DNA from 3 places in the Kinneretia sp. DJ1R-11 genome. Region 1 is predicted to be linked to each of the others. Evidence: predicted binding sites of a transcription regulator. Region 1 holds the regulator's gene; each other region holds the start of a gene.

What was found. Region 1 encodes FNR, which switches genes on or off when oxygen is low (the NO sensors DNR and NnrR bind a similar motif). Its sites were predicted from a motif close to TTGATNNNNATCAA; they were not measured.
Region 2: a site for FNR is predicted at 2,092-2,105, ahead of LNV23_RS05220 (TraR/DksA family transcriptional regulator). Genes of this name have one in related genera too.
Region 3: a site for FNR is predicted at 1,992-2,005, ahead of LNV23_RS11010 (DUF2189 domain-containing protein). Genes of this name have one in related genera too.

The regions. Positions count from the first base shown of each region.
Region 1 covers NZ_JAJIRR010000004.1:20,998-24,264, reverse strand. Annotated here, with positions in the region: gene ccoG (cytochrome c oxidase accessory protein CcoG) at 1-865, shown strand, start outside; gene LNV23_RS08915 (hypothetical protein) at 903-1,157, shown strand; gene LNV23_RS08910 (hypothetical protein) at 1,159-1,461, shown strand; gene fnr (fumarate/nitrate reduction transcriptional regulator Fnr) at 1,549-2,283, opposite strand; gene hemN (oxygen-independent coproporphyrinogen III oxidase) at 2,466-3,267, shown strand, end outside.
Region 2 covers NZ_JAJIRR010000002.1:267,899-271,165, reverse strand. Annotated here, with positions in the region: gene LNV23_RS05235 (amidohydrolase) at 1-216, shown strand, start outside; gene LNV23_RS05230 (substrate-binding periplasmic protein) at 204-932, opposite strand; gene LNV23_RS05225 (hypothetical protein) at 1,118-1,522, opposite strand; gene LNV23_RS05220 (TraR/DksA family transcriptional regulator) at 1,633-2,046, opposite strand; gene LNV23_RS05215 (YCF48-related protein) at 2,255-3,267, shown strand, end outside.
Region 3 covers NZ_JAJIRR010000005.1:155,389-158,655, forward strand. Annotated here, with positions in the region: gene LNV23_RS10995 (DUF3501 family protein) at 1-263, shown strand, start outside; gene LNV23_RS11000 (YitT family protein) at 245-868, opposite strand; gene LNV23_RS11005 (DUF2788 domain-containing protein) at 865-1,083, opposite strand; gene LNV23_RS11010 (DUF2189 domain-containing protein) at 1,157-1,939, opposite strand; gene LNV23_RS11015 ([protein-PII] uridylyltransferase) at 2,052-3,267, opposite strand, start outside.

The sequences.
Region 1 (3,267 bases):
GGTCCTGTTCTACGCTTTCGCGACCTACGGCTTCGCTGGCTTCATGCGCGAACAGGTCTGCAAGTACATGTGCCCGTATGCGCGCTTCCAGAGCGCCATGTTCGACAAGGACACGCTGATCATCAGCTACGACGCCGAGCGCGGCGAGCCGCGCGGTTCGCGCAGCAAGAAATCCAGCGTGGACGAGGTCAAGGCGGCCGGACTGGGTTCCTGCATCGACTGCACCTTGTGTGTGCAGGTTTGCCCCACTGGCATCGACATTCGCCAAGGCCTGCAGTACGAATGCATCGGCTGCGCCGCCTGCATCGACGTCTGCGACGGCGTGATGGACAAGATGAACTACCCGCGTGGCCTGATCCGCTACGACACCCAAAACGGCCTGCAGCAGCATTTGAGCCCGGCTCAGAAGCTGCGCCGCATGTTCCGCCCACGGGTGGTGATCTACACCGTGGTGCTGTTTGTCTTGTGTACAGCCCTGCTGGCCAGCCTGCTGTTCCTGCGCAGCCCCGTCAAGCTCGATGTGGTGCGCGACCGCGGTGTGCTGGCACGCGTGGTGGAAGACGGTTATGTCGAGAACCTCTACCGTCTGCAGGTCATGAACGCGACCGAGCAGACCCATCGCTACCGTGTCACGGTCAGTGGTCTGGAGGGCATCAAGTTGGAGAAGGCGGTCGAGCTGAGCGTGGCGCCGGCCGAGGCGCGCTGGCTGACGCTGTCGGTGCGAGTGCCGCCCGAGACGGCGGCACGTGCCGCCCAAGACCACAAGGGCTCGCATGGCATCGAGTTCCAGTTGCGCAGCCAGGATGGCGGCCAAGCCGGAGCCACCGTGGTGCACGAAAAATCAACCTTTATCGTGCCACGCTGAGCGCCGGCTCGCACAAGCACAGTCAGGAGACATACCCATGAGCCAGAACCTGAATCTCGATGCCCAAGCCCCGCTGGACAAGCCGGCCGGCTGGTGGCGTACCCCCATGATGTGGTTGGTCGTTGGCGGGCCTGCGCTTGTCATCGTCGCCAGTTTCGTGACCTTGAGCCTGGCCATCAGCCACCCCGACCCGGTGCTGGAGGAGAAGTTGGTGGCCAACAAGGCCAGTGGCGCCAAGGCTTTGCTGCCAGCCCGGGAAGCACGCAATCACGCCGCCACCGGCGGACAGTGAAATGGACGGCGCTGAACGCTCCGCCTCGGTCGTCCCCAAGCTCAGCAGCCGTTGGGCCATGGCCGTGGCCTGGCCGGCCTTCTTCATGGCCGGCGTGTTGGAGGCTTTGGTGTTTGCCGTCATTGATCCCAGCGACCTGAGTTGGTTCGGTGCGGAACGCCTGGACTGGTCGCGCCAGGCGGTCTACACCGTCAGCTTCATGATCTTCTGGCTGGTGATCAGCCTCTCGGCCAGCGTCAGCGTCATGCTGGCGACCCTGCCTGATCTGCCGGACGACGCACATCCTCGCGGCTGGCCGCGTTGAACGCCCCGTCAGTTCCAGGCGCCGTGGGGCGCACGATGAAAAAAGGCCTTCGGAAATCCGAAGGCCTTTTGCTTGGGTGTGTCAGTTTCAGCAGTTGCTGTTGTTGACCAGCTTCTGTAGCCCGGCTTGATCGAGGATGCGCAAATGGCGCTGTTTCACTTCGAGCAGGCCTTCCTCTTGGAACTTGGAGAAGGTGCGGCTGACCGTCTCCAGCTTCAGGCCGAGATAACTGCCAATTTCCTCGCGCGTCATGCGCAGCACCAAGGCCGCGGCTGAGAAGCCGCGGGCTTGCAGGCGCTGTGTCAGGTTGAGCAAGAAGGCCGCCAGGCGCTCTTCCGCGCGCATGCTGCCCAGCAGCAGCATCACGCCGTGGTCGCGCACGATCTCGCGGCTCATGATTTTGTGGAATTGGCGCTGAAGGTCGGTGAACTCACGCGACAGCTCTTCAAGTTGCTCGAAGGGGATCACACAGACTTGAGAGTCTTCGAGTGCGACAGCGTCGCAGCTGTGGCGGTCGGTGCTGATGCCGTCCAGGCCCAGCAACTCGCCGGCCATCTGGAAGCCGGTGACCTGATCGCGTCCGTCTTCCGAGGACACGCAGGTCTTGAAGAAGCCGGTGCGCACGGCGTAGAGCGACTGGAATTCATCGCCGCTTCGGAACAAGGTGTCGCCGCGCGCCACAGTGCGGCGTGTGGCGACCAATTGGTCGAGCTGATCCAGGTCGCCCGAGGACAGGCCGACCGGCAGGCACAGCTCGCGCAAATTGCAGCTGGAGCAGGCGACTTTCAGGGGCTCGAACTTGATCGGGACGGTGGCGTTCATCGTGTGCTTTTTCAGGGGTTCAGCCCGCTCGGTTGAGCCGGCTTGCGCTTGTGAGACTTCCAGATTCTTGACGGACATGAGCATGATGCACCTCAAAACTTGGTGCATTGTTGTGCCGTTAAAGCGCGTCGAGCTTGATCCTTGTCAAGTCGCGCAGCCAAAGCCTTGGCAAAGTGCTGGACATGGTACAGAACATTCAAGGCCGCGCGCGCCCGGCCTCCGAGACGATCAATCCTGGCGCAGCCTGCATCAGTGAAGAGTTGCTGCGTCGCTTCGATGTGTCCGGCCCGCGCTACACCTCGTATCCGACGGCCGATCGCTTTGTCGAGGCCTTCACGCTGGAGCAATACCAGCAGGCCCTGGCGCAGCGATCGGGCGGGTCGCAGGTCGGCGGCAACACGCCGCTGTCGCTGTACATCCACATTCCGTTTTGCGAGTCTGTCTGTTACTACTGCGCTTGCAACAAGGTGATTACCAAGCACCATGACCGTGCCACCGAGTACCTGCGGGCCCTGGTCACGGAAATGGATCTGACTCTGGAGCATCTCGGTCGTGGCGCCGCGGTCTCGCAGCTGCATCTGGGGGGCGGTTCACCGACCTTTCTCAGCGATGCCGAGCTGAGTCAGCTGATTGTGGCCTTGCTGGAGCGATTCCGCCTGGCGCCCGGTGCCGAGGTGTCCATCGAGGTCGACCCGCGCACCGTGACGAATGAGCGTCTGGCCCATTTGCGTCAGCTCGGCTTCAACCGCCTGAGCTTTGGCGTGCAGGATTTCGACCCCGAGGTTCAGAAGGCGGTACACCGCCAGCAGAGCTATGAAAGTGTGGCCACGCTGATGACGGCTGCGCGCACGCTGGGTTTCGAATCCACCAATGTGGATCTGATCTACGGCCTGCCGCTGCAGACGCCCGAGTCTTTTGCTCGCACCATTGCTCAGGTCGGCGCGCTCAAGCCCGACCGCATTGCGCTGTACGGCTATGCCCACC
Region 2 (3,267 bases), on a different contig from region 1:
GTCGAGGTGGCGCTCAAGTCCATCACCTTGTGGGCCGCGTGGCAGCATTTCGAGGAGGCGAGCAAGGGCTCGCTGGAAGTGGGCAAGCTGGCCGATCTGGTGGTCTTGTCCAAGAACCCGCTGACCGTGCCGCCGGCGCAGTTGCGCAGCATTCAGGTGCGCGAGACCATCAAGGCCGGGCGCAGCATCTACCGCGCCGCGGCTCAGCCGAAGTAACGCTGGCGCAAGCGGGCGTAGCGGCCATCGCTGCGCAGCTGGTCGAGCGCAGCCTGCAGGGCCTGCACCACGCGATCGTCGCTGTCGGGGTGCAGGCCGTACCAATAGCTGTGGCGGGTGTCGAGCTCCAGCAGCGGCCGAAGCGTGCTGTAGTCCAGGCGCAGCTGCTTGAGGTGCCAGGCGGCCGCCCAGTCCAGCAGCACGATCAGGTCCATGCGGCTGGCCAGCAGCTTGCGTAGATTGCTGCCGTCATCGAGCGCCAGTTCCAGCTCCTCGCCGGGGCGCAGCCCTTCGGCCTGCAGCAGGCGTGCGGCCGCCGACTCGCGCACCACGCCCACCTTGAGCTCGCGCAAGTCACGCAGGTCTTTCAGCGGCTGGATGTCGCGGCGCTTGCTCAGGCTGTAGAGCATGATGCGGCGCTCGCTGATGGGGCCGACCCAGCGGTATTTGCTTTCGCGCTCAGGCAGGCGGGTCAGGGAATAGAGGATGCTGTTGGGCTGAACAGCGGCCGCTTGCACCGCGCGCGGCCAGGGCTGCACCTGGATGTCCACCTGGATGCGCGCTTGCGCCGCCATCAGCTGCAGCAGCTCGGTGCTGAAGCCCGCAGCTCGGCCGCTGTCGTCCTGAAAGTTCAGGGGTGGCAGGTGCTCGGTGAAGGCCTGCAGGGACGCCATGCCCGCAACGGCAAGCCCAGCGGCATGAGCCGATTGGCTCATGACCAAGGCGTTCAGCAGGCTGCTTCCGCAAGCGGAGCTGAGACCAAGTGCCAGGCCTTCCCACATGCATTCACGGCGCTGCATGATGCGAGGCGCCGCCGGTGGGGCGCAGAAATCGACGACCCACGTTCATGGCTCAAAAGCTGCAAAGAACGGAGTCTACGGTCCTCAGACCATGCCTTGGCTTACATCGGCGAGGGTGTGCCGGCCATGCGGTCGTATTTGACGAAGAACTGGCGTGCCTTGGCCACCAGCTGCGGCTCGGTCGGGTGGTCCACGGTCTCGTAGGCGACGATGTGCTTGGCCGTCAATGGGCGGTGTTTGTCGGCGTAATGCTTGAAATCGCTCTGCGCGGTGCTGGAGCCGACGACCAGGATCTCTTCAATGCCGTTCAGCGCATCGCAGACCTCGGCGAAGAACTCATGTTCGCTGCGCACGGCGCTGCCATGCTGCTTGGTGTGGTGGCTGTGGGCCTTGATCTTCTCGGCCTGCACATGCTCGGCGTCGAACTGCAGAACCTTGGCCTGCTGATGGTCGAGCCAGACGACGGCGTGGAAGGTGGTGATGTGGCTGGTGCTGGAATGGTTCATGGCGATGGTCCTGATGAAGGCAAGAAAAAGAGAGAGAGAAGGGGGTGAGGGAAAGAAAGGCGGTGAGGTGATCGGAGGTCGGAACTCGGTCGGTCCTGCTTGATAGCCGCTCAAAGCCGCTGTGTCTGTGCGCGTGCCGTGGCTGCCGGGCCTTCGTGCAGGCCCTGGCAGCTGAGACAGCGCAGGCTGGCGGGCTGCGCCTGCAGGCATGCCCAGGGAATCGCCTCGCCGCAGTCCTGGCAATGTCCGAAGTCGGCGCGCTCCAGCGCGGCCTGGGCCACGCCGACTTCGCGCAGCGCCTGCAGGATCTGGTCGCTGCGCGCCAAATCGATCTCGCGTTCGGCATCGAGCGCGGTCTCGCGCTGGCCATTGCCGTCGCCGTCCTGCAGCAGCTGCTCGCGTGCATGCTCGGCCCGGCTTTGGCTGCCCAGCAGTCCGTCCAGTTCCTGCTCCAGGGCCAACCGGCGCTGCAGCAGGTCGCCGCGCAACTGCTGCGTTTGTTCCTCGGTGAAAGACGGGTTCATGACGATCTCCTTGCTGCCATCTTGGCAGCCGGCCGGGGCCAGGTATTGACCTGGGTCAACCGTCGCACAAGTGGTGGCTGCGGTGTCTGGAGTCCCCCCTTGTGGGGGGCTTGGCTGCTGGGAATGCCACCTAAGATCTCGCACGCAAAACGACAAGGCCGCCGTTCAAGGCCTGCTGCCCTAGATGGCCCACGAGAGAGGAAATTCCATGAAGATCGCCCCGGCTGCAACAGCCATCCGCCAGGTCCTGGCTTCAGGACTGGTTCTGCTTCTGGCCGCCTGTGGTGGTGGTTCGGATGCGCCGCCCCCCGTCCCGGTCACCCCTCTGCCGGACAACCTCAGCATCAGCGCGCCGGCCAGCGGCGACATGGCCGATGCCTTCAGCTTCGGCAGCAGCGCGGCCAGCCTGTCCAAGCTGCAGTTCAGCTGGGATTTCGGCGATGGCGCGGCCTCGAGCAGCGAAGCCGCGCCCAAGCATCTGTATGCCAAGCCCGGTGAGTACGAAGTCCGGCTGCGCATCAGCAATGAGGCGGGTCAGTCGAAGGAGGTGCGTTCGCTGCTCACGGTGAACAATCTGGCCGGCGTGCGCGGTCTGGAATGCAGCGGCGCGGCCGACAGCGGCTGGTGCTGGCAGGCACCGCGCCCGACCGGCAACGCGGTCAATGCCTTTACCTTTGTCAGTGCCAGCACCGGCTGGCGGATTGGCGCCAAGGGCGAGATCTTCAAGACCACGGACGGCGGCCAGAGCTGGCTGCGCCAGCGCAGCGGCATCACGGCCGATCTGCTGGAAGTGGTCTTTCTGGACGAGAAGACCGGCTGGATACGCGGCAGCAACAGCAGCCTGCTGAGCACCCGCGATGGCGGCACTACCTGGCGCAGCGTGGCCGCGCCTTGGCAATATGACTTCGATCCGGCGCGGCTGCGGCTGCGATCGGCCGACATCCTGGAATTCAGCGGCAGCACGGCGGTCTACCTGAGCCAGGACGCCGGTCAGAGCTGGAAGATGGCCCGTGTTCAAGGTCTGGTTGGCACGGCGGATGGCGCCTATGTGGCGCTGTCCTCGGACCGACTGCGCCGCTATGCCAGCCTCGATGCCGCGCCGGTCGAGGTCTTGCAATTCAAGGACAGCGACGGCACGACATTGGGCGCCTACGGCAGCACGGTCGAGTCGATCGGCGAGCAGTCGCTGATCGCGCGCGCCCGGGACTGGGGGACCTGGGA
Region 3 (3,267 bases), on a different contig from region 1:
TTTTTGTCGAGGTGCAAGGCATGGAGCGCGTCTATGCTCTGGCCAATGAGGATCTACCGCCCGCGGCGCCCGGAGCTGCCCCGGACAAGCCCTCAGCCGTGCATTTCCTGCGCTTCGAGTTCAGCCCCGAGCAGCGCGATGCCCTGCGTATTGGCACACCGGCCAATATTGGCTGCGAGCATCCCGCCTATCCGGTTGACGAACCGATTCCCGCGTCCACCTTGAGCAGCCTGGTCGGTGACTTTCAGGACACCGCCATATAGCGGCCGGGTCGGTGATTGATGGCCAGGGCGGCATTGATGGCCACCATGCCCAGCAAGGACATGCCGACACGCTCAGGTGCAACAAAGCCCAGGGCACACAGCAGGATCACTCCGTCCAGCCCCGCCTGCACATAGCCGGCCCGCCAGCCGCGCTTTTCTTGCAGATACAGCACCAACACATTGAGCCCGCCCAGCGAGGCGCGGTGGCGAAAGAGGATGAGCATGCCAGCGCCGATCAAGAGGCCGCCAGCCACGGCTGCGAACCAGGCGTTCAGCTCCGCGAACTGCAGCCAGCGTGGCAGCACCTCGGCCAACACGGCCATCAGGCTGACGGCCGCGATGGTCTTGAGCGTGAAGGGCAGGCCCATGCGCCTGTAGGCCAGCCAGTAAAACGGCAGGTTGATGCAGAAGAACAAGGCGCCGAAAGACAGGCCCAGGCTGTAGTGCAGCAAAAAGGCGATGCCCACGGTGCCGCCGGTTAGCATGCCGGCCTGCTTGAACAAGGCCACGCCCAGGGCCACGAACAAGGTGCCGGTGACGATGGCCTGCACGTCCTCCAGCAGCGAATGCTTGAAAGTCCGGCTCAGGGTTTCGCGCAAGCTCATCCGACGATGCCCGACATGAAGTACTTGATCACGCCCTTGGCCAGAAAACCGACCAGGCCGAAGCCCAGGCCGAGCAGCAGGATGAAGGTGCCGAAGCGGCCCGCCTTGGACTCGCGGGCCAGCTGCAGGATGATGAACACCATATAGGCCATGAAGCCGCCCACGCCCCAGGTGAGGCCAAACTGGGCGAGTTCCTGTTCGCTGTATCCAAACATCCTGGTGTCTTTCGGTCCGATCTGGGCGTCTGTGTTCGGCGGCTGTGCTTGGCTTATGTTGCGGCGCGTTCGTTCAGTCGTTGATGCTGACCAGATCGCGGTAGGCATGCCAGCTGGCATGGCCCAGCAAGGGCACGACCAGCACCAGGCCGACCATGAAGCTGGCCATGCCCAGCAGGGTCAGCAACATGATGATGGCGGCCCACAAGGCCACCGGCGCGGGGTATTCCATGACCACGCGCCAGCTGGTGAAGACGGCGCCCAGCACGCCGATGTCGCGGTCCAGCAGCAGGGGCACGGCGACCAGGGTGGAGGCAAACACCGGCGCGGCCAGCAAGGCGCCCAGGGCCAGCCAGGCTTCGAAGAGGTAAGAGTCTTCGTTCAGCACCACATGGCGGATGAAATCGATGGGCTCGCGGATGGCATGGCCGCTGAAGCCGGTGATCAGCGAGGCGGAGGTCATGACCCAGCCGGTGCCGGCAAAGGCCAGCAACACGCCGAACACCACCAGGCGCCCGTCGCGTGGCCACCAGGTGTGCAGCACGGTGTGCAGGGTGGGCGTGCGGCCCAGCTCCAGATCACGGCTGATCACATAGAGGCCGGTGGCCAGGATGGGTGCCACCAGCAGGAATCCGCTGAAGGCCCCGGCCAGCAGCCAGAAATGGTGGCGCGCCAGCAGCACGATCAGGCTGCCGGCCAAGGCCATGGCCAGACCATGGGCCAGCGAGGCACCGGGGCAGCGCCACATATCGCGCCAGCCGCGCGCCAGCCAGCCCAGGGGGCGCAGGGCGGGGATGGGCTTCACGCCAAACTTGCGTGATTGGGCCAGGGCTTTTTCGGTGTCCAGGAAGGGCATGGGCGGGGTCAGGTCTCAGCAGCAATGGTGCCATGCTCGCACGGCCTTGTCCTTGATGCCCATCAAGACAAACACGGGTGGGCTGCTGGATGGCGCCCGCGCTGCACTCTACTCAGGCGGGCAGGCTCACTGCATCGAGCAATTCACTCTCTATTTGAAGCTGAGCGCGGTTCTGCTGCAGCGCAGGCCCATCGACCAAGAAGGTGTCTTCCACCCGCTCGCCCAAGGTGGAAATCTTGGCCAGTTGCAAATTGATGCCATGGCGGGCCAGCACGCGGGCAATCGCGTAAAGCAGGCCGGCGCGGTCGCTGGTGCTGATGGACAGCAGCCAGGCCTGGCCGCGCTCGTCCGGGCGCAGGGCGATGCGCGGTGTGTAGGGGAAGCTCTTGACTCGACGCGAGAGCCGGCCGCGGCGCGGCTCCGGCAGCGGGCCTTGGGCCAGCAGGGCTTGGCTCAGCTTGGTTTCAACCAGGGAGACCAGGTCTCGGTGGTGCAGTTCCAGATCGGGGCTGATGACCTGGAAAGTGTCCAGGGCGAAGCCACGCCGCGTGGTGTGCACCTTGGCATCGAGGATGTTGAAGCCGGCGCCGTCGAAATAGCCGCAGATGCGGGCGAACAGGTCCTGGCGGTCCGGCGAGTAGACCAGCACCTGCAGGCCTTCGCCAATCGGCGAGGGCCGGGCCTGGACCACCGGCGTGGCAGTCTGCACATGGCGCCAGAGCGAGCGCGCATGCCAGGCCAGCTCGCCCGCCTCGTGGCGGGCGAAGTAGCTGATGGCCAGGGTGTCCCAGAGCGCGGTCTCGGTGCCGGGCAGCATGGAGTGCAGGGCCAGGGTGTGGCGCGCTTCGTTCTTGCGGGCCTCGATGTCGGCGGCCAGATTGGGCTGGGCGCCGCCCAGGGCGCGCAGGGCCAGGCGGTAGAGGTCTTCCAGCAGCTTGCCCTTCCAGGCATTCCAGACCTTGGGGCTGGTGCCGCGGATGTCGGCCACGGTCAGTAGGTAGAGCGCTGTCAGGTGGCGGGCATCGCCGACGGTGGCGACATAACGCTGGATCACTTCGGGTTCGGACAGGTCTTCCTTCTGCGCCACACGCGAATGGGTCAGATGGTGCTGAACCAGGAAGACGACCAGTTCACTGTCCTCTTTGCTCAGGCCATGGTCGCGGCAGAAGCGCCGCGCGTCATCACCACCGAGCTCGGAATGGTCGCCGCCGCGGCCCTTGGCCACATCGTGGAAGAGTGCGGCGATATAGAGCAGCTCGGGCTTGTCCCACTGCGCCGCCAGCTGCGAGCAGAAGGCGTACTCGTGCGCATGCTCGGGGATGAAGAAG